DNA from 3 places in the Bacillus paralicheniformis genome. Region 3 is predicted to be linked to each of the others. Evidence: predicted binding sites of a transcription regulator. Region 3 holds the regulator's gene; each other region holds the start of a gene.
What was found. The regulator Rex, encoded in region 3, represses fermentation and respiration genes when NADH is low (regulators of the CRP and FNR family bind a similar motif). The targets are predictions, from matches to a motif close to TTGTGAAATATTTCACAA.
Positions count from the first base shown of each region.

Region 1 (7,555 bases), 890 kb from region 3:
TTCGGTTTAGAATGGAAAAGGGAATGAGCCCCTTTTCCTGTCAGTCAAGATCGCCGAGTGTCGCTGCCATGACAGCTTTAATTGTGTGCATGCGGTTTTCAGCTTCATCGAACACTTTAGAGTGTTTGCTGCGGAACACTTCGTCCGTCACTTCCATTTCTTTAAGGCCGTGCTGATCGTAAACGTTTTGTCCGTAAGTTGTATGAAGGTCGTGGAAGGCAGGCAGACAGTGCAGGAAGATGACGTTATCGTTTCCTGTTTTCTTGACGAGATCCATATTCACTTGATAAGGCTTGAGCAGTTTGATCCTTTCAGCGAACTTGTCTTCTTCTCCCATGGATACCCAGACGTCCGTATACAGAACGTCGGCTCCGGACACGGCTTCATCTGTATCGCTTGTGACGGTGATTTTTCCGCCGGATTCTTCGGCGAACGCTTCCGCCATTTTAACGATGTCTTGATCAGGGAACAGCTCTTGAGGCGAGCAGATTCTCACGTCCATGCCGACTTTGGCGCCGCCGATGAGCAGGCTGTTTGCGACGTTGTTACGGCCGTCGCCGATATAGGTGAGTTTGATCCCTTTTACGCGTCCCGTATGTTCTTTCACTGTCATAAAGTCCGCAAGCATCTGCGTCGGATGCCATAAATCGGTCAGCCCGTTCCATACCGGCACACCGGAATGCTCTGCCAGGGAAATCACTTTTTCATGTTCAAATCCGCGGAATTCAATTCCGTCGAACATGCGGCCGAGAACTTTGGCTGTGTCTTCGATCGATTCTTTTTTGCCGAGCTGAATGTCGTCTTTGCCCAAATATTCGGGATGCGCACCGAGGTCGATACAGGCTGTCGTGAAAGCGCAGCGCGTTCTTGTAGAAGGCTTTTCAAACAGCAAAGCGATGTTTTTACCTTCCAAATAGCGATGCTTGATGCCTTGCGCTTTTTTTTCTTTTAATTTTTGGGCGAGATCGAGCAAATAGAGGATTTCTTCTTCGGAAAAATCTTTTTCAGCTAAGTAGCTTCTGCCTTTTAAATCAATCGTTTGGTTCATGGATCTCTCTCCTTTTTCTTTAGGTTTGGCTATTTCACATCTTCGCGATAGAGCGGCATGCTCATGCAGCGCGGGCCGCCGCGTCCTCTTGAAAGCTCCCCGCTCGGGATTTCGATAACTTTAATGCCCTGTTCTCTCAAACATTCGTTAGAAATGTAATTCCGGTCATAGGTGACGACGACACCAGGAGCGATCGCGAGTGTATTGGAACCGTCATTCCACTGCTCTCTGGCTGAAGCGATTTCGTCTCCGCCGCCGCAGAAGATCAAGTTGACATCTGAAAGGCCGAGCGTTCTTTTTAGCACTTCCGGCAGATTGTGTTCTTCAGTCGTACGAATGTCGTCTGCCGTTTCCCCTCTCTCAAGAACGAAGATCCGCATGTCTCCTTCAGGCCCCTGGATGGCGGGATGGATCGTGAATTGATCTCGGTCAACCATCGTGAAGACGGTATCTAAATGCATAAAGGCTCTGCTCTTCGGTATTTCGACGGCCAGTACGCGGCGAATCCGGCTCTGCCGCTGAAATAAGTTCCGGACAAGACGCTCGATCGCCTGAGCCGTTGTCCGTTCTGATACCCCGATCGCTACGGTATCTTCATTTAAGACAAGCTCATCTCCGCCTTCGATATTGAATTTGAAATCACGGTCAAGCCAAACCGGAATCTCATGCCCTTTAAAACGCGGGTGGTGATTGATAATGTAGCGCATAAACAGCGACTCTCTCCTGCGAGCAGGCTCTTTCATTTTGTTGATGGTCAGTCCGCTTCCGATGGCGGCCGCCGGATCTCTTGTGAAGTAAAGGTTTGGCATCGGATCGAGATAAAATGGATAATGGTCTTCCATCAGCTCATGAAGATGCGATTTCTTTTCGCGTTCCAGCTCATTTTTTCGAATCCCGCTCATCACATGTTCGACCATCGAATCGGCGTCAAAGGTGAGCAAGAACTCTTTCAGTCTGTCGTAAGCGCCGTTGATATCTGCTTTGCTTTCCGTTAACAGCTCATCGATAAACCGCTCGCGGATGAAAGCGTCATCCAGGGCTTCAGCCGTCAGCTTTTCTAAATAAAGAACTTCAACTCCCTGTTTCTTTAACGTTTCTGCAAATTGGTCATGCTCTTTTTGCACCGCTGGCAAAAAGGGAATATCGTCAAAGAGAAGCCTTTCCAGATATTCGGGTGTGAGGTTTTCCAGTTCCCGACCGGGCCGCTTCAGCATGACGGTTTTCAAAGGGCCGATTTCAGAGTAAACGTGTATCGGTGTTGTCATGATCATCCCGCCTCCTAAGCTCTTTTTGTTACATGTACAGCTTAAAACAGGAAGGAAAAGCGCGATGTGAAAGCGATAACAACGAAAACGTGATATATTTCACATGTTTTTTGATGAAGCAAAAACAAAAATGAATAATTATGATAAATCGAAAATGAGTCCTTGCAGGAGCAGAGAATAGAACGTATAAAACGTGTATATTTTTAAAGGGGATTTTTTGAAAAAATTTTTTTTGAGGGAAAAAAAGCTGATCCGGATGGCCGGATCAGCATAAGTGATCACAAAATGATTGGGCTGCCTCAGGCGATTGGGAAATCACAAGGCATGTATCGTTCCCGCATATACAGCCCAGCATTTCCGGGCTTCCCAGCTTATCAAGAAGGACGCCGATGGCATGGGCGTTGCCGGGCATTGTTTTAATAATGATCAAGTTGTCCGTCCGATGCACATGAAGGACAACGTCGGAGATTTTATCTTTTAATATTTTGGAAGGGTTGATGGATAAGGAAGCATTTGTCGTGTAGACAAGCTTTCCGTTTTCACCGGGCTGTTTCACAAGATACATTTCTTTAATATCGCGGGAAATGGTAGACTGCGAAACGGCGATGCCCCGTTTTTCCAGCAGGGATGCCAGCTGTTCCTGATTTTCTACCGGATGTTCGAGAATGGTTTGCTTGATGAGCCATTGCCGTTTTTGTTTGTTCATAAGAGCGCCTCCCAGGCAAAACACGTATATCTATTATTATAGGACGGTTTTATCGTCGGCAGATGGAAGCTATTTTACAAAAAAACAAATCTTTCAGTCTGTTAAAGGGGTTGATAGACCCCAAAATTTCACTTATAATGCTTGAAGATGACAAATTGATAACAGAGAAAAGGTGGTTTTCTAGGGTTCCGCAGTGGGTTCCGCGCTGGTCTGGTCCGAGAGAAAACACATAGCGAAGATATCGTTATGACACGGTGGGATAAAAGCCCAGGAGTTTTTGCTCTTAATCAAAGAGCTTCTCTCCGGGGCTTTTTTACTTTTTACAGGAAATCGACTACGAATAAGGAAGGGGATGCAGTTTTATGAAAAAGAAAGCAATGGATATGATCCTGATTGTTATAGGCGCATTTTTCTTTGCGTTAGCCGTGAATCTGTTCGCCATCCCGAATGACTTGGGAGAAGGCGGCGTCACGGGGATCACGCTGATTTTATACTACGTTTTTGAATGGTCTCCGGGCATCACAAACTTTGTGCTGAACGGCATTCTTCTGATTATCGGCTATCGCTTTTTGGATAAAAAAACGACGATTTATACCATCATTGCGGTGGCGGCCAATTCATTTTTTCTGCATGTTACTGAAGATTGGACGGTACCGGCTGATGAAGTGATCATCAGCACGATCTTTGCCGGGGTATTTGCCGGCGTCGGCATCGGCATGATCATTCGTGTCGGCGGAACCACTGCCGGGTCTGCGATTCTCGCGAGAATCGCCAATAAATATTTCGACTGGAACATCAGCTATGCCTTGCTGATGATCGATTTAGTTGTCGTGTTCAGTTCCTACTTTATCATTGGTGCTGAAAAGCTGATGTTTACGATTGTCATGCTGTACATCGCCACAAAGGTCATGGATTTCATTATCGAAGGGCTCAACACGAAAAAAGCGATCACGATCATTTCTGAGCATAAAAACGAGATCGCCGCGCAGGTCAATACCTTGATGGACCGCGGCGTCACGATATTAACGGGACGCGGACACTATACGGGCGATTCCAAAGAAATTCTATACATTGTCATTAACAAACAAGAGCTGTCCATGCTCAAGAAAATTATAAGAAGCACAGATAAAAAAGCATTTGTCATCATCCACGATGTCAGGGATGTATTCGGCGAGGGATTTGTTGATATTTCAAAATAGGGGAAGGCTGCCGGCAGATGGCCGGGAGCCTTTTTGTATTCATCGGGTCGTGATTAGGGACAGATCGTCTGCTGATTGGACGAATACGTGATCATTCACACTGCAAGTTTTATGCAGAAACCGGTTTCTGTGGTAAGGTAGATTGTGGCATGAATATCATTAATATAGAAATCCGCTTGCTGAAGTAAAGGAGGTCTATTATTTTTGGAACAGGAAGAAAAAAAGCCAATTGATGTGAAAAGCCGAATGTTCTTTAGAGTATGGGCTTTTGCGGGGACGGCAGGTTTCGGATTGGTCGGATTGTGGCTCTTTTATGAAGCAATAAAACTCGAATCGAAATATTCATTGCTTTACCTGGGAGTCGGACTTTTCGGGATCATCTATGGTTTGATTACTTTTCTAATGATATTTCCGGCATTCACAAAAAAAGGAAACATCATCTTCAGCATGATCGAGGGAGAAGGCGGGCGGCTGTTCTCAGGGAAGAAATCTGTATTGTTCAAGGACATTAAAAGCCTTAAAATGGCGCAGCACCGCTTCAGCCTGAAAGGCATTTTCTTTATGGATATACTGATAGAGACGCGCGGGAACGGCATGGTGCGGATTCCGACGTACAACATTCTTCCTGAACCGGCATTTTATAAAGCGGTCGAGCTATACATTCTGCCCTATATGACGGAGGAAGCGCGTGCGGACTGGATCGGCCGGTTCACAGAAGCGCAAAGAAAAGCTTATTTAAATGAATTTCATAAAGATATTTAATCGTCCGGGAAAGAGCAATTTTCGAGATGAATGAAAATAACTGAAACCTTTGGGGAAATTCATTCGTCTTAATTAGAGGCCGTAGTCTTAAATGCGGAATTTTTTTACGCAGACGTGGACTGTTTGAGTGAGGGAAGCTGGGGGATTTTCATCGTGGACGTGCTTGAAAAACCGCCGAGACTTTTAGTAGAATGATATATTATCGTTTCCTCACGCTTCATTGACTGAAACAGAAAGCGGTCTGAAAAAAGTTTAAAAAGGTAGAGGTTATCATGAAAAAAATATTCTCTCATAAGCTAAGCTTTTTTGTGTTAGCTGTTGTTTTTGTATGGGCTAAAACCTATGCTTCCTACTTTTTAGAGTTTAATTTGGGTGTGAAAGGGTCTACGCAGCACATGCTGCTGTTTATCAACCCATTCAGCTTCACGATTGCTGCACTCGGTTTGGCTTTGTTTGCTAAAGGCCGTCGGTCGGCGATATGGATCATCATCATTGATGCTGTGATGACGTTTGCTTTATATGCAAATATCCTGTTTTACCGTTTCTTTGATGACTTTTTGACGTTTGCAAACTTAAAACAAGCCGGAAACCTCGGCAACATGTCGGATGGCGTTTTTGACATCATGGCATTTCATGACGTTATCTATTTCGTCGATTTGATCATTCTGATTGCATTATGTGTGAAGCTGCCTGAACTGAAGGCGGCACAACTGAAAAAAAGATGGGCTGCAACTGTCGTTATCGGCGGAGTGGCGCTGTTTTTCATCAACCTTGCAGTTGCTGAGACAGACCGTCCGGAGCTTTTGACAAGAACATTTGACCGAAATTATATCGTCAAGTATTTGGGGCCTTACAATTACATGATCTATGATGGTGTTCAGGCTGCCCAAAACGCGAGCCAAAAGGCATATGCGAGCAGCGACGACCTGACGAGCGTCATTAACTATACAAATTCGCATTATGCAAAACCGAATGACGAGTATTTCGGCGCAGCAAAAGGTAAGAACATCATCAAGATTCATTTGGAAAGCTTCCAGACGTTTTTGATCGATTATAAGCTGAACGGAAAAGAAGTCACGCCGTTCTTGAACAAGCTGGCGCACGGCCAGAATGACATGATGTATTTCGATAACTTTTTCCATCAGACCGGTCAAGGTAAAACCGCGGATGCCGAATTGATGATGGACAACAGCCTTTACGGACTGCCTGAAGGCAGCGCGTTTGTAACAAAAGGGCAAAATACGTACCAGTCCCTGCCGGCGATTCTGAACCAAAAAGAAGGCTACACAAGCGCCGTGCTCCACGGGGATTACAAGTCATTCTGGAACCGCGACCAGGTGTATAAACAAATTGGCTATGACAAATTCTTCGATGCCAGCACATATGACATGTCAGAGGAGAATCTCGTCAACCTTGGCTTGAAAGACAAGCCGTTCTTTGAAGAATCAATTCCGAAGCTGAAATCGCTGAAACAGCCGTTCTATGCGCATTTAATCTCGCTGACAAACCACTATCCGTTCATTTTGGATGAAAAGGATGCCACCCTTGAAAAGGGAACGACGGGAGACAAAACGGTAGACGGGTATTTCCAGACGGCGCGTTATCTTGACGAAGCGCTTGAAGATTTCTTTAAAGAGCTGAAAAAATCGGGATTATATGATGATTCCGTCATCGTCATCTATGGCGACCACAACGGAATCTCAGAGAACCACAACCGTGCGATGAAAGAAGTATTAGGAAAAGAGATTACACCGTATCAAAACGCGATGAATCAGCGCGTACCGCTTATGATCCGCGTTCCGGGCAAAAAAGGCGGAGTCAATCATACGTATGGCGGCGAAATGGATGTCATGCCGACACTTCTTCACCTGCAAGGTATTGACAGCAAAAAATACATCAACTTTGGTACAGACCTCTTTTCTAAAGACCACGACGAAACCGTGGCTTTCAGAAATGGAAACTATGTAACGCCGAAGTACACGATGATTGATACGACCGTATACGATACAAAGACAGGAAAAGAGATCAAAGGCAACCAGGAAACGGAAAACCTCAAATCACAGGTGTCCGAACAGCTGGATCTGTCCGACCAAGTACTCTATAAAGATCTGTTAAGGTTCCACGAAATTTCAGACTTCAAACCTGTTGATCCATCAACGTATCATTACGGAAAAGAAAAAACCGGCGAGTAAAAACGAAAAGCCGCCTGACTGCTTTATGAAGCGTCAGGCGGTTTTTTTGTGAGGCTGGTCCGCCGTTGTTCTAAGAAGCCGGCCCGGCACATAGATTGATAGGAAAGAGGACAGAACAAGGATAGAGGATGTGAGAACGTTGACCAAATCTCAGTATTTTTTTAAATTGCATCCTTTAATGGTGCCGGCCGGCTGGACAGTGAAAGAAAATCATTTGTATCAAAAGCCGATTCGCGATCCCCGCCGTACGCTCTTCACCTTGGAGAATGAAACCTCCGGTAAAATGGTACAAGTTGAATATGCTGGAGAACTGAAGTACGTTATCAGGATGCTAAATGCTGATCAAACGCTGGTCAGTGAAGATTCAGATACGCCGTATGAAC
Region 1 covers NZ_CP023665.1:4,176,625-4,184,179, reverse strand. The annotation lists gene argF (ornithine carbamoyltransferase) at 41-1,048, opposite strand; gene arcA (arginine deiminase) at 1,078-2,313, opposite strand; gene argR (arginine repressor) at 2,579-3,019, opposite strand; guanidine-I (ykkC/yxkD leader) riboswitch at 3,189-3,295, shown strand; gene CP943_RS21345 (YitT family protein) at 3,382-4,218, shown strand; gene CP943_RS21340 (YfjD family protein) at 4,423-4,980, shown strand; gene CP943_RS21335 (lipoteichoic acid synthase) at 5,253-7,172, shown strand; gene CP943_RS21330 (hypothetical protein) at 7,303-7,555, shown strand, end outside.
Region 1: a site for Rex is predicted at 2,401-2,418, ahead of arcA (arginine deiminase). Genes of this name have one in related genera too.

Region 2 (7,555 bases), 1.4 Mb from region 3:
CGCAATTTTATACGGATAAAAATAGTCATCCATGTGAACGGCGTCGACTTGGTAATTCTTGACGACCTCTGCTATGCCTTGGACAATGAATTCCTGTGCCTCAGGAATGCCGGGATTGTAATACAGCTGTCTGCCGTAGGCAACGACCCAATCGGGGTGCATTCTAGCCGGGTGATCCTGTGAGAGCCTGTTCAAATCCGTATGATTCATCGTGATCCGATAAGGGTTGAACCATGCATGAAATTCAAGCTTTCTCCGGTGGGTTTCTTCGAGCAAAAATGACAGCGGATCGTAGCCGGGGTCTTTTCCTTGAACGCCTGTTAAGTATTCCGACCACGGCCCGTATGCGGAAGGGTAAAACGCATCCGCCGCCGGCTTAATTTGAACGACAACTGCGTTCATCCCCATGGCTGTCACAGCATCCAAAAGCTTCACATATTCTGTTTTTTGCTCTTCGATTGTCAGCCCTTTTTTCGAAGGCCAGTCAATGTTTGTGACGGTGGCGATCCACACGGCCCGAAATTCTTTTGTTTCGCAGCTTGTGTTCTTTTCTTTCATGAACATCTCCCCTTTTGGAAAAATCGGAACTTTCTGTTATTATATGCCGGCTGTTCTTTTTTGTATATAAAAAAACAGGCCAAGACTGTCGAAGTCTTTAGCCTGTCGTTTGGATCGCCTGTTTCACCTGCTGCATCAAATATTGGACAAATGCTTCATCCCTTGCGAGCCATGCAGCATAATTTCTTTTAATAAACCGTTCTGCCTCTTCGAATGAAGTAAATGTCTCATGCTGAGTTACGCCGTTTAATTGAATGTTCCAGCCGTGTTCTCCAGGAAAGAGAAAAAACTGGTCTTCGTCCCTGTTGATATAAAGGCTGCCGTTGTCCGACTCTTTTACATTATAGACGTTTTTAAAGGCATCCGCTCTCAAGGGCTCCAGCGGAAACGGTTCAGTCACATACAGCTTGAATGCTTCATCTGTCAGCGGGCACCCCGCTGCCTTGGCATGGCCGCCTCCGCCGAACGTGCCGGCGATTTCTGATACATCTGTTTCATCATGGATGGTGCGAAGGCTCACTTTTTTGCCGCCCATATTTAAGATGGCGATATAGTCAAGGTGCGGATACGTTTTTCCGAGTTCGTTCCCTACTTCGGAATGATAGGATTCCGCATGCACGATGCCGACGCAGTGTGCATTGATGAAGGTCTGAACGATTTCCCGCCGTTTCCTGCGGATATACCGTTCAATTTTTTCTTCTTCCATATCCAAGATTTTTTCTTCGAATTCATCAAATGAAAACGCGTCGCTTTCTTTAAGGCGCCGGACCATTTTTTCCTCAAATTCGTCAATGGAGACCATAAAAAACAGGTCATTCAGGCGCTTTGCTTCGAGCGCGTCCGTCTGTTCCCATTCCCATGTATCATAGAGGCGTACGAGTTCGACGAACTGATCCATCGCTTTTGTCTCTTGAATATAGCCGTTGTCTATTAAGTATTCATAAAAAAGAGAAGTCGCTGAAGCGAGCCTGCCGTCCTCATATTGAACTTTTACCATGCCCCAAGAGCGTTCATTCAAATGAAGCGCAGTTTTGTGGTGGTCGATGAGTTTGACCTTTCCGCCCGCTTCAGCATATTGGTCCAGCCTTTCTTCATTTTCTTGATGAACGGACAAGTCCGTAATAAACAGGCCTTCATGCTGTTTTTCTTTTCCTTTTGTCCGTTCCAAAAAACGTCCGACTTGCATATCAAGTCCGGTGACCGAATTGTAGCGGACCTCGACCCGTTCGCCAAAGGCCACCTTTGCGAGAATTCCGCAGCCGACTCCGTCCAAGTCGTTGTGAGAATACAAATGATACATGCTTCCCGCCCACCTTGCTGTTTTATTGTCGGCCTGCCGCAGCAGGCGCATCTTTCTCATCTTACTATTGTAAAAAAAGGGATTTTTTATACGGTTGTGCGGTAAGACAAAAAGGACAGCTTTTTGTTGGAAAAAGTCTGTCCGGTTAAAAGGGTTTATGTTTCTTGCAGCATGGCTCCGCCTTGCAAGTGGGCGGTGAGTAGTCTGTATGCGTTTTCGGCCCTGGCGGCACTTGGCGGTTCAACCCCTTTTAATGGATAATCCAGGCCAAGCGCTTCCCACTTGTAGACGCCGAGTTTGTGATAAGGAAGAACCTCCACCTTCTGAACGTTCGCCAGTGTGCCGATAAACGTGCCGAGGGCTGCTAAATCGTCATCGATATCAGAGATCCCCGGAACCAGTACATGGCGGATCCAGACGGGGACTTGATGATCAGCGAGAAACCGGGCAAAATCCAATATGTGGTCATTCGGCATTCCTGTCAGGTTGATATGTTTTTTCCTGTTGATATGCTTGAGATCAAGCAAAACAAGGTCTGTATACTGGATCAGCTCTTTGATCTGCTCTTGAAATGCCGGCGCCGCCGAATAGCATCCGCCGGACGAATCGAGCGCCGTGTGTATGCCATGGCTTTTACAGGCTTTGAACAGCTCGATTAAAAATGGCAGTTGTAAAAGCGGTTCGCCTCCGCTAACGGTGATGCCTCCGCCTGATGATTGAATAAACGGGAGATATTGCTGGACATCCTGAACGATTTCGGAAACCGTCATTTGTTTTCCGGTTCCGATTTCCCATGTATCAGCATTATGGCAAAATTGACAGCGCATCAGGCAGCCTTGTGTGAAGACGACATATCTGATGCCCGGACCGTCAACGGTGCCGAATGTTTCGATTGAATGAATATTTCCATCCATGATGAAGATCACCTCTTTTTATGGGGCGGAGCGCCTCGGCCGCGCTCCGCTTTATGCTCGTTACATCGATTCATGGAAGGTACGGCTGATAACGTCTAACTGCTGTTCTTTCGTCAGCTTAATAAAGTTGACCGCATAGCCTGAGACGCGAATCGTTAACTGCGGATATTCCTCCGGATGTTCCATGGCGTCGAGCAATGTTTCTCTGTTAAATACGTTTACATTTAAGTGATGCCCTGTTTTTGCGGCGTAACCGTCAAGGATGCTTGATAAATTGACGGCGCGGCTCTCTTCGTCTTTGCCAAGCGCTTTCGGGACGATCGAAAAGGTGTTGGATATGCCGTCGAGCGCATAGCTGTAAGGCAGCTTTGCCACTGAAGACAGCGATGCAAGCGTTCCTTTAGTATCGCGGCCGTGCATCGGATTCGCGCCTGGAGCAAACGGTTCTCCCGCCCGGCGTCCATCCGGCGTATTTCCGGTTTTCTTGCCGTAAACGACGTTTGACGTGATCGTTAAAATTGACATGGTATGAACAGACTGGCGATATGTCTGGTGCTTGCGCAGTTTTTTCATAAAGCGCTTGACAATGTCAACGGCGATCGCGTCGACGCGGTCATCATTATTTCCGTACTTAGGAAAGTCGCCTTCTGTTTCAAAATCGACGGCAATGCCGTTTTCATCGCGGACAACATTGACTTTGGCATATTTGATAGCGCTTAACGAATCGGCCACAACGCTCAAGCCGGCGATCCCGGTGGCCATCGTCCGCAAAATGTCCGTGTCGTGCAGCGCCATTTCAATTCTTTCATAGCAATATTTATCATGCATGTAGTGAATGACATTGAGCGTATTGATGTACAAGCCTGCAAGCCATTCCATCGTCTGATCGAATTTATGCATGACCTCGTCATAGTCCAGCACATCGGAAGCAACCGGAGGCATTTCCGGACCGACTTGCATTTTATGCTTTTCGTCTTTTCCGCCATTAATCGCATATAAAAGCGCTTTCGCCAAGTTGGCGCGTGCTCCGAAGAACTGCATTTGTTTGCCGATTGCCATTGCCGATACACAGCAGGCGATGCCGTAGTCATCCCCGTATTCAGGACGCATGATATCGTCATTTTCGTATTGAATCGAGCTCGTTTTAATCGACATTTTGGCACAGTAGTTTTTAAACTTTTGCGGCAGCCTGACAGACCAAAGGACGGTTAAATTTGGTTCCGGCGCCGGGCCTAAATTGTCAAGCGTATGCAGGAAACGGAACGAGTTTTTCGTGACGAGTGCGCGTCCGTCGTGCGCTATTCCGCCGATTGATTCTGTCACCCACGTCGGATCGCCGCTGAACAGCTCATTGTAGTCAGGTGTGCGTGCAAATTTGACCAAGCGCAGCTTCATGACAAAATGGTCGACAAGCTCTTGGGCCTCCTGTTCTGTTAATGCGCCCGTTTTCAAATCTCTTTCGATGTATATATCAAGGAACGTGGACACGCGGCCAAGGCTCATTGCTGCTCCATTTTGCTCTTTAATGGCAGCCAAATAGGCAAAATACAGCCATTGAAATGCTTCTCTTGCATTTGCCGCAGGCTCGGAAATGTCAAAGCCATAACTTGCTGCAAGTGCTTTAAGTTCGTTCAATGCCCGGATTTGTTCTGACAATTCTTCACGAAGGCGGATGTTTTCTTCAGACATCACGCGAGAGGTGTCGGCCGCATCTTTTTTCTTTTCATCGATCAGGAAGTCCACGCCGTAAAGCGCCACTCTCCGGTAATCGCCGATGATGCGCCCGCGCCCGTAAGCATCAGGCAGTCCGGTAATGATTCCGACCTTTCGGGCGAGTTTCATTTCGTCCGTATACGCGTCAAACACGCCTTGGTTATGGGTTTTGCGGTAATCGGTAAAGATTCTTTCCACTTCTTCATTCAATTCAAAACCATAGGATTCACATGCTTGTTTCGCCATGCGAATGCCGCCGAAAGGCTGAAGCGACCGTTTAAACGGCTCATCGGTTTGAACGCCGACGACTTTTTCCAAGTCTTTGTCCAAATAGCCGGGACCGTGCGAGGTAATCGTTGAGACGATCTCTGTATCCATATCGAGGACGCCTCCGTTTTCACGCTCTTTTTTTGTCAAGTCCATTACGTGATCCCATAATGCCGATGTAGCTTCCGTCGGAGGTTCGAGAAACGATTCGTCACCTTGATATGGCTCAAAGTTCGAGAGAATAAAATCGCGGACATTGACTTCTTTTTGCCAAACGTTTGTGGTGAAACCTTTCCATTGTTCCATTTAAATCCCCCTCTTTTCAAGTTGAAATGATATAACAGTTGTTGCATTTATATCTTATGTTTAATATAACAGTTTTGAATGTGATAAAAATCACATATTTTGTGAAATAGTTAACAAATTTAAGAAAGTTCTTTGAACATCGCGTTTTTCCTAATATAGGATGTTGTTTGAAGCAATTTTCTTATTTGAATCTGTATTATAATAAAGTCAAATAAAACGAAAACTGTTATATAAAAAACCGGCTAAACAGCCGGCTTGCGCAGAAGTATTTATCATCAGTCGAGGGATACGAACTGATTGCCGAATGCTTCGATAGTGCTTTTCAAGACATAGCTGCCTCGGGGGAGCTGGTGAAATTCATAGCACCCTTTCGAATCGACCGCTTTTGTCTGCAGTAAAACGCCTGACAAATCATAAACATGAATGTAATGGTCCTCTTTTTTAAGTTGGCTTTTGAGATGTTCCGGGATTTCCCCGGCAATCGTGTACTCCGCTTCTGACGTTTTCTTTTCACCGATTTGTTCAAGGATTTCCAGGTCCAGCCCCTGCTCTTTTCGATGATTTTTGCAGGACCGCACTGCTCTTTTTTGTGTCTCGAATGTTTGATACAGGTTTTCGATCGACCTCATGTGAAAGCTGATATCCCAATGTTTCATAGCTTTTTGAAACGCTTGGCGCCCCAATTTTTGTCGGGTTTTGTCATCGTCGAGCAGCAAGCGCAGCTTTTCAGTAAGCGCTTCGCTGTCTGCCGGGGGAACAAGCAATCCGTTCGCACCGTCATCAATGATTTCTTTTACCCCGCCTACGTTTGCCGCCAGCACAGGTTTTGCGGAGAACTGCCCTTCCAGGATGACGAGCGGAAATGTATCGTGAAGCGACGGCAAAACAATGACATCACTAATATTCATTAAGTCGGGTATATCTTTTCGCTTTCCGAGAAAAGAGACCGCCGACGCGATACCGAGCTTTTCGGACAGGCTTTGCAGAGTTTCGAGCTCCGGACCCTCGCCTGCGAGAAGGCAGTGAAAATCATCCCTTTCGCACCGCAGTTTATAAAGCGCTTCGATCAAGTAGCGGTGTCCTTTCACCGGAACGAGCCGCGCCGGACAGAGAATGATCTTTTTTCCTTGATGCGGGAGGCTTTTAGGGAGATTATTTTTCTTTTCGATAAAGGGTGTTTTTACAATTCCATACGGGATGACTCGGATGCTCGAAGGCGTCACACCAATTTGAATCAGCTCGTGTTTCAGCCATTCGCACGGAACGGCCACAACGTCTCCGGACATTGCGCCCAAACATTCTTCGATTTTCATGTATTGCTGTTCCTGGCCGCTTTTCTCGTCAAATTCCCCGGTAATCTTTGCTTCATGATATTTAAAGTTATGGAGGGACACGATTAAAGGCGTGTGCTGAGGTTTGGAACGGGCCAGTGCTCTTGCCGTCATAAAATCGTGGCAGTGGATCAAATCATACTTCTTAAGATCAAACTGTTTAACAGCTTGTTCCAAACTGTAGCGCTCCATTTCACGCCAATATATCCATAGGGGATATTTTTCGGTATAAGCTGTTTGAAGACGGTGAATCAGCTCATGTTTTAACCGGTGTTTATCGGCCGGCTGCTGATCGGCGACCTGAATGTTGAGCCATCGGGTATCGTGCGACATTAAATCGACAGAATGCCCTTCTCCTTCCAAGCTTTTTCTAAGGATATCAATATAGGTAGACGGGCCGTTTGTATGTGGAGAGTATCGATAATAAGCCAGCAAAATGTTCATATATTTCCCCCTGCCTGCTGTTAAACTTATTGAAATGAAATCTCTTAGCATTATATGGCCTCAGCTGAAAAAAGTACGAAGTGAATGGAAAGCCTTTTCAATAAAGAAAACCCATTGCCTTAAGCAATGGGAGCTGTCATGAAGAAGCTAATATTTGAACGATTTTATCTTCAATATCCTTTCCTTTTTCATCATCCACGAGCTGATTGAGAAGAATGGAGAAAATCAATGTCTTGCCGCTTGCAGTATCGATATAGCCCGACAAGGTACTGACGGTTGAAAGAGAGCCTGTTTTCGCTCTGACTTTGCCTTTTAGAGCCGGGTCTTTCAGCCGGTTTCTTAATGTGCCGCCGACCATTCTGTCGCTTTCCCCCGCAACCGGGAGTGAACGGGCAAACGACGGAAACCATTTCTCTTCTTGAACGGAATACAATAGCTTTGTGATCTGGTCGGCAGAAATCAAATTGATATGCGAGATGCCTGAGCCGTCTCTGAGAACGATCTTTTCTGTGTCCATTCCAAATCCCTGCAGTTCTTTATTCAACACTTCAAGACCTTGATCCCAGCTTCCTTCACGGCTCGCGGCTTTTCCCATTTCCTTGATCAGTGTTTCGCCATGGCCGTTGTTGCTGAGCTTCATAAAGGGGATCATCAGCTCTGAAAGCGGCATGGATTGATGTGCGGTGATGCGGCGCGCTTTTTTTGGCGCTTTGCCGGTTTTA
Region 2 covers NZ_CP023665.1:2,125,172-2,132,726, forward strand. The annotation lists gene CP943_RS10950 (glycoside hydrolase family 10-like protein) at 1-564, opposite strand, end outside; gene CP943_RS10955 (DHH family phosphoesterase) at 656-1,858, opposite strand; gene pflA (pyruvate formate-lyase-activating protein) at 2,014-2,772, opposite strand; gene pflB (formate C-acetyltransferase) at 2,833-5,058, opposite strand; gene CP943_RS10970 (glycosyltransferase family 4 protein) at 5,334-6,833, opposite strand; gene dacB (D-alanyl-D-alanine carboxypeptidase/D-alanyl-D-alanine endopeptidase) at 6,970-7,555, opposite strand, start outside.
Region 2: a site for Rex is predicted at 5,158-5,175, ahead of pflB (formate C-acetyltransferase). Genes of this name have one in related genera too.

Region 3 (7,555 bases):
ACCGAATTTTTTCTCAAGAACGACGTTGCGTCCTTTAGGTCCCAAAGTTACCTTTACAGCATCCGCCAATGCATCTACACCGCGCAGCATTGAACGGCGGGCTTCTTCGCTAAACTTAATATCTTTTGCCATGTTATTCGAACCTCCTATATAATTGTCTCGTTTTTATTTATGACTTAGCCGATAACAGCTAAAATGTCGCTTTCACGCAAGATTAAGTAGTCAGTACCTTCATATTTCACTTCGGTACCTGCATATTTTGAGAAGATGATGCGGTCGCCTGTTTTAACTTCTAATGCAACGCGCTCTCCGCTCTCTAACACACGGCCTGAACCGGCTGCAACCACTTTACCCTCTTGTGGTTTTTCTTTTGCGGAGTCAGGAAGTACGATTCCGCTGGCAGTTTTTTCTTCAGACTCAACGAGCTCAATGACAACGCGATCACCTAATGGCTTTAACAATGAAACAACCTCCTCAATATTTTCATATGTAATTTTAGCACTCGCACTCGGTGAGTGCTAACACAATTCTTATAATAAAGAATCTCCCAGGCAATTTCAAGTGATAAGGTCAAATTTTTTTGCGCTTACATTTCTCCGCATGTCCTTATCATCCTATAATTTAAAAAGAGTGTGTTACAATAAACATAGTCTGAATTAGATTTTTAGAAAAGGAGTACATAAAGCTTGAGAAAACAATACTGGTTTATTATATTGGCATACGTTCTCATGCAATTGTCGGCCGCTGTCGGCTTGCCTCTTCTTTACTTTTTGGGAGTGGGCAAAGGACAGCCAAAGGCTGAAGCCCAGCTTACATTGACAGGCGTCTGGTCTGTCATCGCGTTTACCCTCTGTCTCGTTATCGTGCTGCTGATTTTGCGGACGGTGCCGAAGACGACGCTTCGCAACCGCCCGAAAGCATCGGTTGGAGCGTCAATCGGATGGGCGGTAGCCGGCGTTTTTCTCGCTTTGTTTTCGCAGTCAATTGCCGCTTCGATCGAAATGTACTTGTTCGGGGTCAACCCGGAATCGGAAAATACGCAGCGGATCATGGAAATCATCACCGCATTGCCGCTGATGGTGTTTGTCTCTTCTGTATTCGGACCGATTCTTGAAGAAATCATTTTCAGAAAGATCATTTTCGGTGCAATCTATGAGAAAACGAATTTTTTCATTGCCGCTTTGTTCAGTTCGGTGCTCTTCTCGGTCGTCCATTTAGATTTCAGCCATCTGCTCATATATACAGCAATGGGATTCACATTCGCCTTTTTATATGTCAGAACCAACCGGATTATCGTGCCTATTTTCGCCCATGTCGCCATGAATACGCTCGTCGTCTTACTGCAGACATTCCGGGAGCCTATTGAAGAATATTTGAAACACGTCGAGAAAATGCAAATGATTATTGGAGGATTTCTATGATGAGAAGCCCTAAATTCTGGGGAGCGATTTATTTATTAACGGGTGTGCTGTTTACATATCTGGCGGCAACCTCGCCCGGAAGCATGTGGTCTTTTTACACGATCCTGCTGATGCTTTTCGCAGCCTATAATATCAGCATTTCCTTTAAAATGTTCGCCCTGGCCGGCAAGATGAAACGAAAAGATCAATAGCCTTTTTTGTGAAGGAAAAGAGCCATTCTGAAAAAGAATGGCTCTTATTTTGTATGGTCGTTCAAAAACGCTTGATTTTCCTCTTGAATCATTGTTTTTTGCGCCTGCCTGTAGGATATTCTTGAAATCACGATACTGATTTCATAAAGAATGAGCAATGGCACTGAGACCATTAAATGCGACAAAAGCTCAGGCGGTGTAATGAGCGCCGCGATGACGAACAACACAAAATATGCGTATTTTCTGATTTTCGCCAAAAACATCGGCGTCACGAGGCCGAGCCTTGTGATAAACATGATGACCACAGGCATCTGAAACAATAAGCCAAAAGGAAGCGTCAACTGAAGCAGAAACTGAAAATATTCGTGTATTCCGATGACCTGGTTGACATTCAGATCATCTGAGACTCTCGTCATAAAGTCCACGACAAACGGAAATAAAATAAAGTAAGAAAAGGCAATGCCGCCTAAAAAAAGAATAATCGATATCGGAATATAGCTGAGCGTCACTTTTCGTTCTTTTTCATACAGCCCCGGGCTAATGAAAGCCCACAGCTGGTATAAAACAAGCGGCGAAGTCAAGACGGCGCCGATGATGAAAGCGAACTGCACGTACACAAATAAAGGATCGGTCAGCTTGAACGCGTTGAGCGTCAGCAGCTTCGCTTCATCCGTCTGCTGCAGATAGATAATCAGCGGCTTTGCCAATAAAAAGCCTGCCACAACAAATAAAACAAAAAAGAAAAAAGTGATCACAAGCCGTCTGCGTAGTTCTGTGATATGTTCTATCAGCGACATTTCTCTTTCCTTCATAAATGTCATCCTATCCTACTGATCTTCTTTCTTTTTATCGGAATCGTCGTCAGCCAAACCTTTTGTCGCATTCTTAAACTCCCTCAGCGTGTTTCCCGCTGCTCTTCCCAGCTCGGGAAGTTTTTTCGGGCCGAATATCAAAAGCGCCACCACGACAATTAAAATAAAGCTTCCAGGACCGATTGGCATAAAGCCTGCCCCCTTTCCTTTATTTTTCGTTTTCCGTTTTACTTTTCCTGCATTGAATAATGTTTCATGAAATACACCAGCGACTGAAGTTCAACCGCCAAATCTATATGATGAATGCGAATGTGTTCCGGCACATTCAAGCGGGCCGGCGTGAAATTAAGAATGCCTTTAATGCCAAGCTCCACCAGCCTGTCTGTAATCGACTGTGCGGCTTGAGCCGGTACCGTCAAAATGGCGACGGGGATATCATCCGTCATATGCTCTTCAAGTCTATTCAGATCATAGACGGGAACACCGCCGACCTCGGTTCCGATTTTTTCCTCATTGATGTCAAACGCCATGGCGATTTTTGTATTATTATTTTTGATAAAATTGTAATGGAGAAAGGCTGTCCCCAAATTCCCCACGCCAATGAGCGTTACGTTCGTCATTTCATCCTGATCAAGCGTCTTTCTGAAAAAGGACAGCAAATAATTGACATTGTAGCCGTATCCTTTTTTTCCGAGCGCGCCGAAGTACGAGAAGTCCCTGCGGATGGTCGCAGAATCGACTTTGACGGCATCGCTCAGCTCAGCGGAAGATACACGCTGTTTTCCGGATGCATGAAGGTTTTTTAAAAAACGATAATATAATGGCAACCGTTTCGCTGTCGCTTGCGGAATTTTTGAATGATCCATGTTCATAAACTAATCCTCCATGTCTACATCAGCTTTTTCCCTTTTATAGTCACCGTTTTTCCCGCCTGTCTTTTCGAGAAGAAAGGTCGGTCCTATCACCATTCCCTTATCCGCCGCTTTGCACATGTCATATACGGTCAGCGCACATACGGAGACCGAAGTTAACGCTTCCATTTCCACACCTGTGCTCCCTTTGGTCTTCACTTTAGATTGAATATGCAGGATGCTCTTCTGTTCTTTCTCCTCCCAGCGAAAGGCGATGTCGACTCCTTTCAGAGCGATCGGATGGCACATCGGGATGATGGCGGATGTCTGTTTTGCGGCCATGATTCCGGCCACTTGCGCCACCGACAATACATCGCCTTTTCCGATTTCCCGGTTTTTGATTTTTTCATGTACTGTTCGATTCATAGACACGCTTGAAACAGCCGCAGCTGTGCGTACTGAAGCTTCCTTTTCGCTTATATCAACCATCTTGGCTCTGCCTTGTTCATTAAAATGTGTAAACTCATTCATGTTCTGAACTCTCCTTATAACGATCATACACTATTTTTTTCATTCTGTCTTTTTCTTTGGCTAAAATCTTCCAGACTTCACTTAATTGTTTGCTGACTGCGCAGTGATAGGCTACACTTAAAATAGCAGACAAGAGGTGAAAGATCATGATGATTTTACAAGTGAACCAACTTTCAAAATCGTTTGGAGCCGATACGATTTTAACGAATATAAAACTCGAAGTCAGATCTCGGGACCGGATTGCGATCGTCGGACGCAACGGCGCCGGAAAATCGACTCTTCTAAAGATTATCGCAGGAAAACTTTCATATGAAAAGGGGGACATCATCAAGCCGAAAGATTTGACGATGGGCTACCTTGACCAGCATTCCGGCCTCGATTCCAAGCTGACGCTCAAAGAGGAATTGCTGTCGGTATTTGATTTTCTGAAAAAAATGGAACAAGAAATGCGCGCGATCGAGGAAAAGATGGCGCAGGCCGGACCGGACATGCTTGAATCATTGATGAAGACGTATGACAGGCTTCAGCAGGAGTTCAAGGACAAAGGCGGCTACCAATATGAGGCAGAGGTCAGATCCGTCATGCACGGGCTCGGCTTTGCGGGATTTGACGACTCCGTCCGCGTCCAGGACTTAAGCGGAGGTCAAAAAACAAGGCTTGCCCTCGGAAAAATGCTTTTGACAAAACCCGACCTCCTCATTTTGGACGAACCGACAAACCACTTGGATATCGATACCCTGACATGGCTTGAACAATATTTGCAAAATTACAGCGGAGCGATTTTAATCGTTTCCCATGACAGGTACTTTCTTGACAAAGTGGTTACCCAAGTTTACGAGATCAGCCGGTCCCAAAGCAAAAAATATACCGGGAACTACAGCTCTTATCTCCAATTAAAAGCCGAACAGCTGGAAAAGGAAACAAAGCTTTATGAAAAGCAGCAGGACGAAATCGCCAAGCTGCAGGAGTTCGTCGACCGGAATCTGGCTAGAGCTTCGACGACGAAACGGGCGCAGAGCAGACGAAAGCAGCTTGAACGGATGGAGATCATGGACAAACCGCTCGGAGATGAAAAGTCGGCGTCTTTCCGCTTTGAAATTACAAGGCAAAGCGGAAACGATGTACTGCGGGTGGAAGGCTTGACAGTAAGCTATCAGGAGCAGCCCCCGCTTCTCCGTTCATTGAACTTTCACATCACCCGCGGGGAAAGCGTTGCACTGGTCGGACCGAACGGAATCGGCAAGTCAACCCTTTTAAAAGCATTGATTCAAAAGCTGCAGCCGGTATCGGGAACAATCGCGACAGGCTCCCATGTCTCAATCGGCTACTATGACCAGGAACAGGCTGAATTGACGTCGTCAAAACGCGTGCTTGACGAGCTTTGGGACGATTATCCGGAAATGAATGAAAAGGATATCCGGACCTGCCTCGGCAACTTCCTGTTTTCGGGAGAAGACGTATTAAAACCTGTACACGCGTTAAGCGGCGGCGAAAAAGCAAGGCTTGCCCTCGCCAAGCTGATGCTCCAAAAAGCGAACTTCCTTATTCTTGATGAGCCGACAAACCATCTCGACCTGGACAGCAAGGAAGTCTTGGAGAACGCTTTGATCGATTACCCGGGAACGATATTATTTGTGTCCCATGACCGCTATTTTATCAACCGGATCGCGACAAAAGTACTGGAGCTTTCCCGCGACAAAGCAGAAGAATATTTAGGCGACTACGATTATTACACAGAAAAAAAAGCGCAGCAGCTTGAACTGAAAGAACTAGAAAAACAGACGGAAGAGCATCAGAAAAACGCTTCCGAAAAACCTGGCGCAAAAAAGAGCTATGAGGAAGAAAAAGAGCTGAAAAGAAAAGAACGCCAGCGGCAGCGAAGGATTGAAGAAATCGAAACAAGAATTACGGACATTGAAGAACAGATCGAAAAAAATGAGGAGCTCCTGTGTGACCCCGCCGTCTTCCAAGACCATGAGAAGGTCCAGGAAATCCACTCTGAAAATGAACGGCTGAATGAGGAGCTTGAACAACTGTTAACAGAATGGGAAACACTCTCTACAAATGAATAAAGGATGAACCGCTCCAAGCCGGAGCGGTTTTTTTGTCCACAATTAAAATCCTTTATTTAAAAGAAAGAAAGCGATTTACCCACAATATCCACAAAAAACATAATATTTATACACATTATTAACAGGTAAAAAAGGTCTGTAAATTAAGGTTTTTAACATTATACACAAGACTGTGGATATATGTTAATAACCTGTTAATAACTATTCCCGGGCAAAAAAACCTCACAGAGCGTGAGGTTTTAATAAGACGTCAGATCTAAGCCAGGCTGACCGTTCATATCATATTTTCCTCTGATTCCTTTTTCAAAAGCAACCGTACCTGCGGCGGCAATCATCGCGGCATTGTCCGTACACAGCGAAAGCGGCGGGATCAAAAGCTCAATCTCCGGATGGCTGCTGAACGTTTTTTCAAGCGCCGCTCTCAACCCTTTGTTTGCAGCAACTCCTCCGGCAAGCAGCACCTGTTTGACGCCATAAGCTTTCGCAGCGCGTTCCGTTTTTGTGACAAGGACATCAATGACGCTTTCCTGAAAGCTGGCTGACAAATCTTCCGGAGCTATCGTTTCACCTTTTTGTGAAGCGTTGTGAAGCGTGTTGATGACTGCAGATTTCAATCCGCTGAAGCTGAAATGATAAGAGCCTTCTTCAAGCCATGCGCGCGGCAGCGGCACATTTGCCTCGCCTTTTTGCGCAAGTTTGTCAATGTGAGGTCCTCCCGGATAAGGAAGCCCCATCGTTCTCGCCACTTTGTCATAGGCTTCGCCTGCCGCATCGTCGAGCGTCTCTCCGATGACTTCAAATGAGCCGTGCTCTTTCATATACACGAGTTCGGTGTGGCCGCCTGAGACGACAAGGGCAATCGCCGGAAATTGAATGTCCTGAACAAGTCTGTTGGCATAGATGTGACCGGCAATGTGATGAATGCCTACGAGCGGTATGCCCCGGGCAAAACTGAGCGCTTTCGCGGCATTCACGCCGATCAATAAAGCGCCGACAAGCCCCGGTCCTTCCGTTACTGCGATGGCATCAATGTCATCAAATGTCATGTCCGCTTGTGCAAAGGCTTCCTCAAGCACGATCGTCATCTGTTCCACGTGATGCCTTGATGCGATCTCGGGAACAACGCCGCCAAACCGTTTATGACTTTCGATTTGCGACGCTACGACATTTGAAATGATATCCGTTCCGTTTTTGACAATCGCGGCGGCCGTCTCATCACAGCTTGTTTCGATTCCTAATACATACAGATCTTTTTTATGATTCATTTAGTCTCACCCACATTAATAATGCATCTTCCCCATTATCGGTATAATAATTTTTACGAATTCCTCCCGGCTCAAAGCCGAGCTTTTTGTATAAGCTTTGTGCAATATGATTCGATACCCTTACCTCTAAAGAAAGCTGAACCGCCTTTTTCATCCGGCAAAGCTTCATCGCGGCTTTCAAAAGAGCTTCTCCTAAACGGCGGCCCCGATATGCAGGTGAAACGGCAATGTTGGTGATCTGGGCATCATCCATGACGATCCAAATCCCGCAGTAGCCGACAACTTGCTCCTCAACTTCGAGAACGAGGTAATGAGCATACATATTGTGAAAAAGCTCATGATGAAAAGATTCTTTTTTCCACGGAGAAGAAAAAGAGCTTTTTTCAATTTCAAAAACCTGGTCCAAATCTTT
Region 3 covers NZ_CP023665.1:689,731-697,285, reverse strand. The annotation lists gene groL (chaperonin GroEL) at 1-132, opposite strand, end outside; gene groES (co-chaperone GroES) at 177-461, opposite strand; gene CP943_RS03575 (CPBP family intramembrane glutamic endopeptidase) at 687-1,421, shown strand; gene CP943_RS03570 (YdiK family protein) at 1,421-1,612, shown strand; gene tatC (twin-arginine translocase subunit TatC) at 1,657-2,433, opposite strand; gene CP943_RS03560 (twin-arginine translocase TatA/TatE family subunit) at 2,440-2,613, opposite strand; gene CP943_RS03555 (redox-sensing transcriptional repressor Rex) at 2,652-3,296, opposite strand; gene moaC (cyclic pyranopterin monophosphate synthase MoaC) at 3,300-3,806, opposite strand; gene CP943_RS03545 (ABC-F family ATP-binding cassette domain-containing protein) at 3,953-5,878, shown strand; gene tsaD (tRNA (adenosine(37)-N6)-threonylcarbamoyltransferase complex transferase subunit TsaD) at 6,118-7,143, opposite strand; gene rimI (ribosomal protein S18-alanine N-acetyltransferase) at 7,133-7,555, opposite strand, start outside.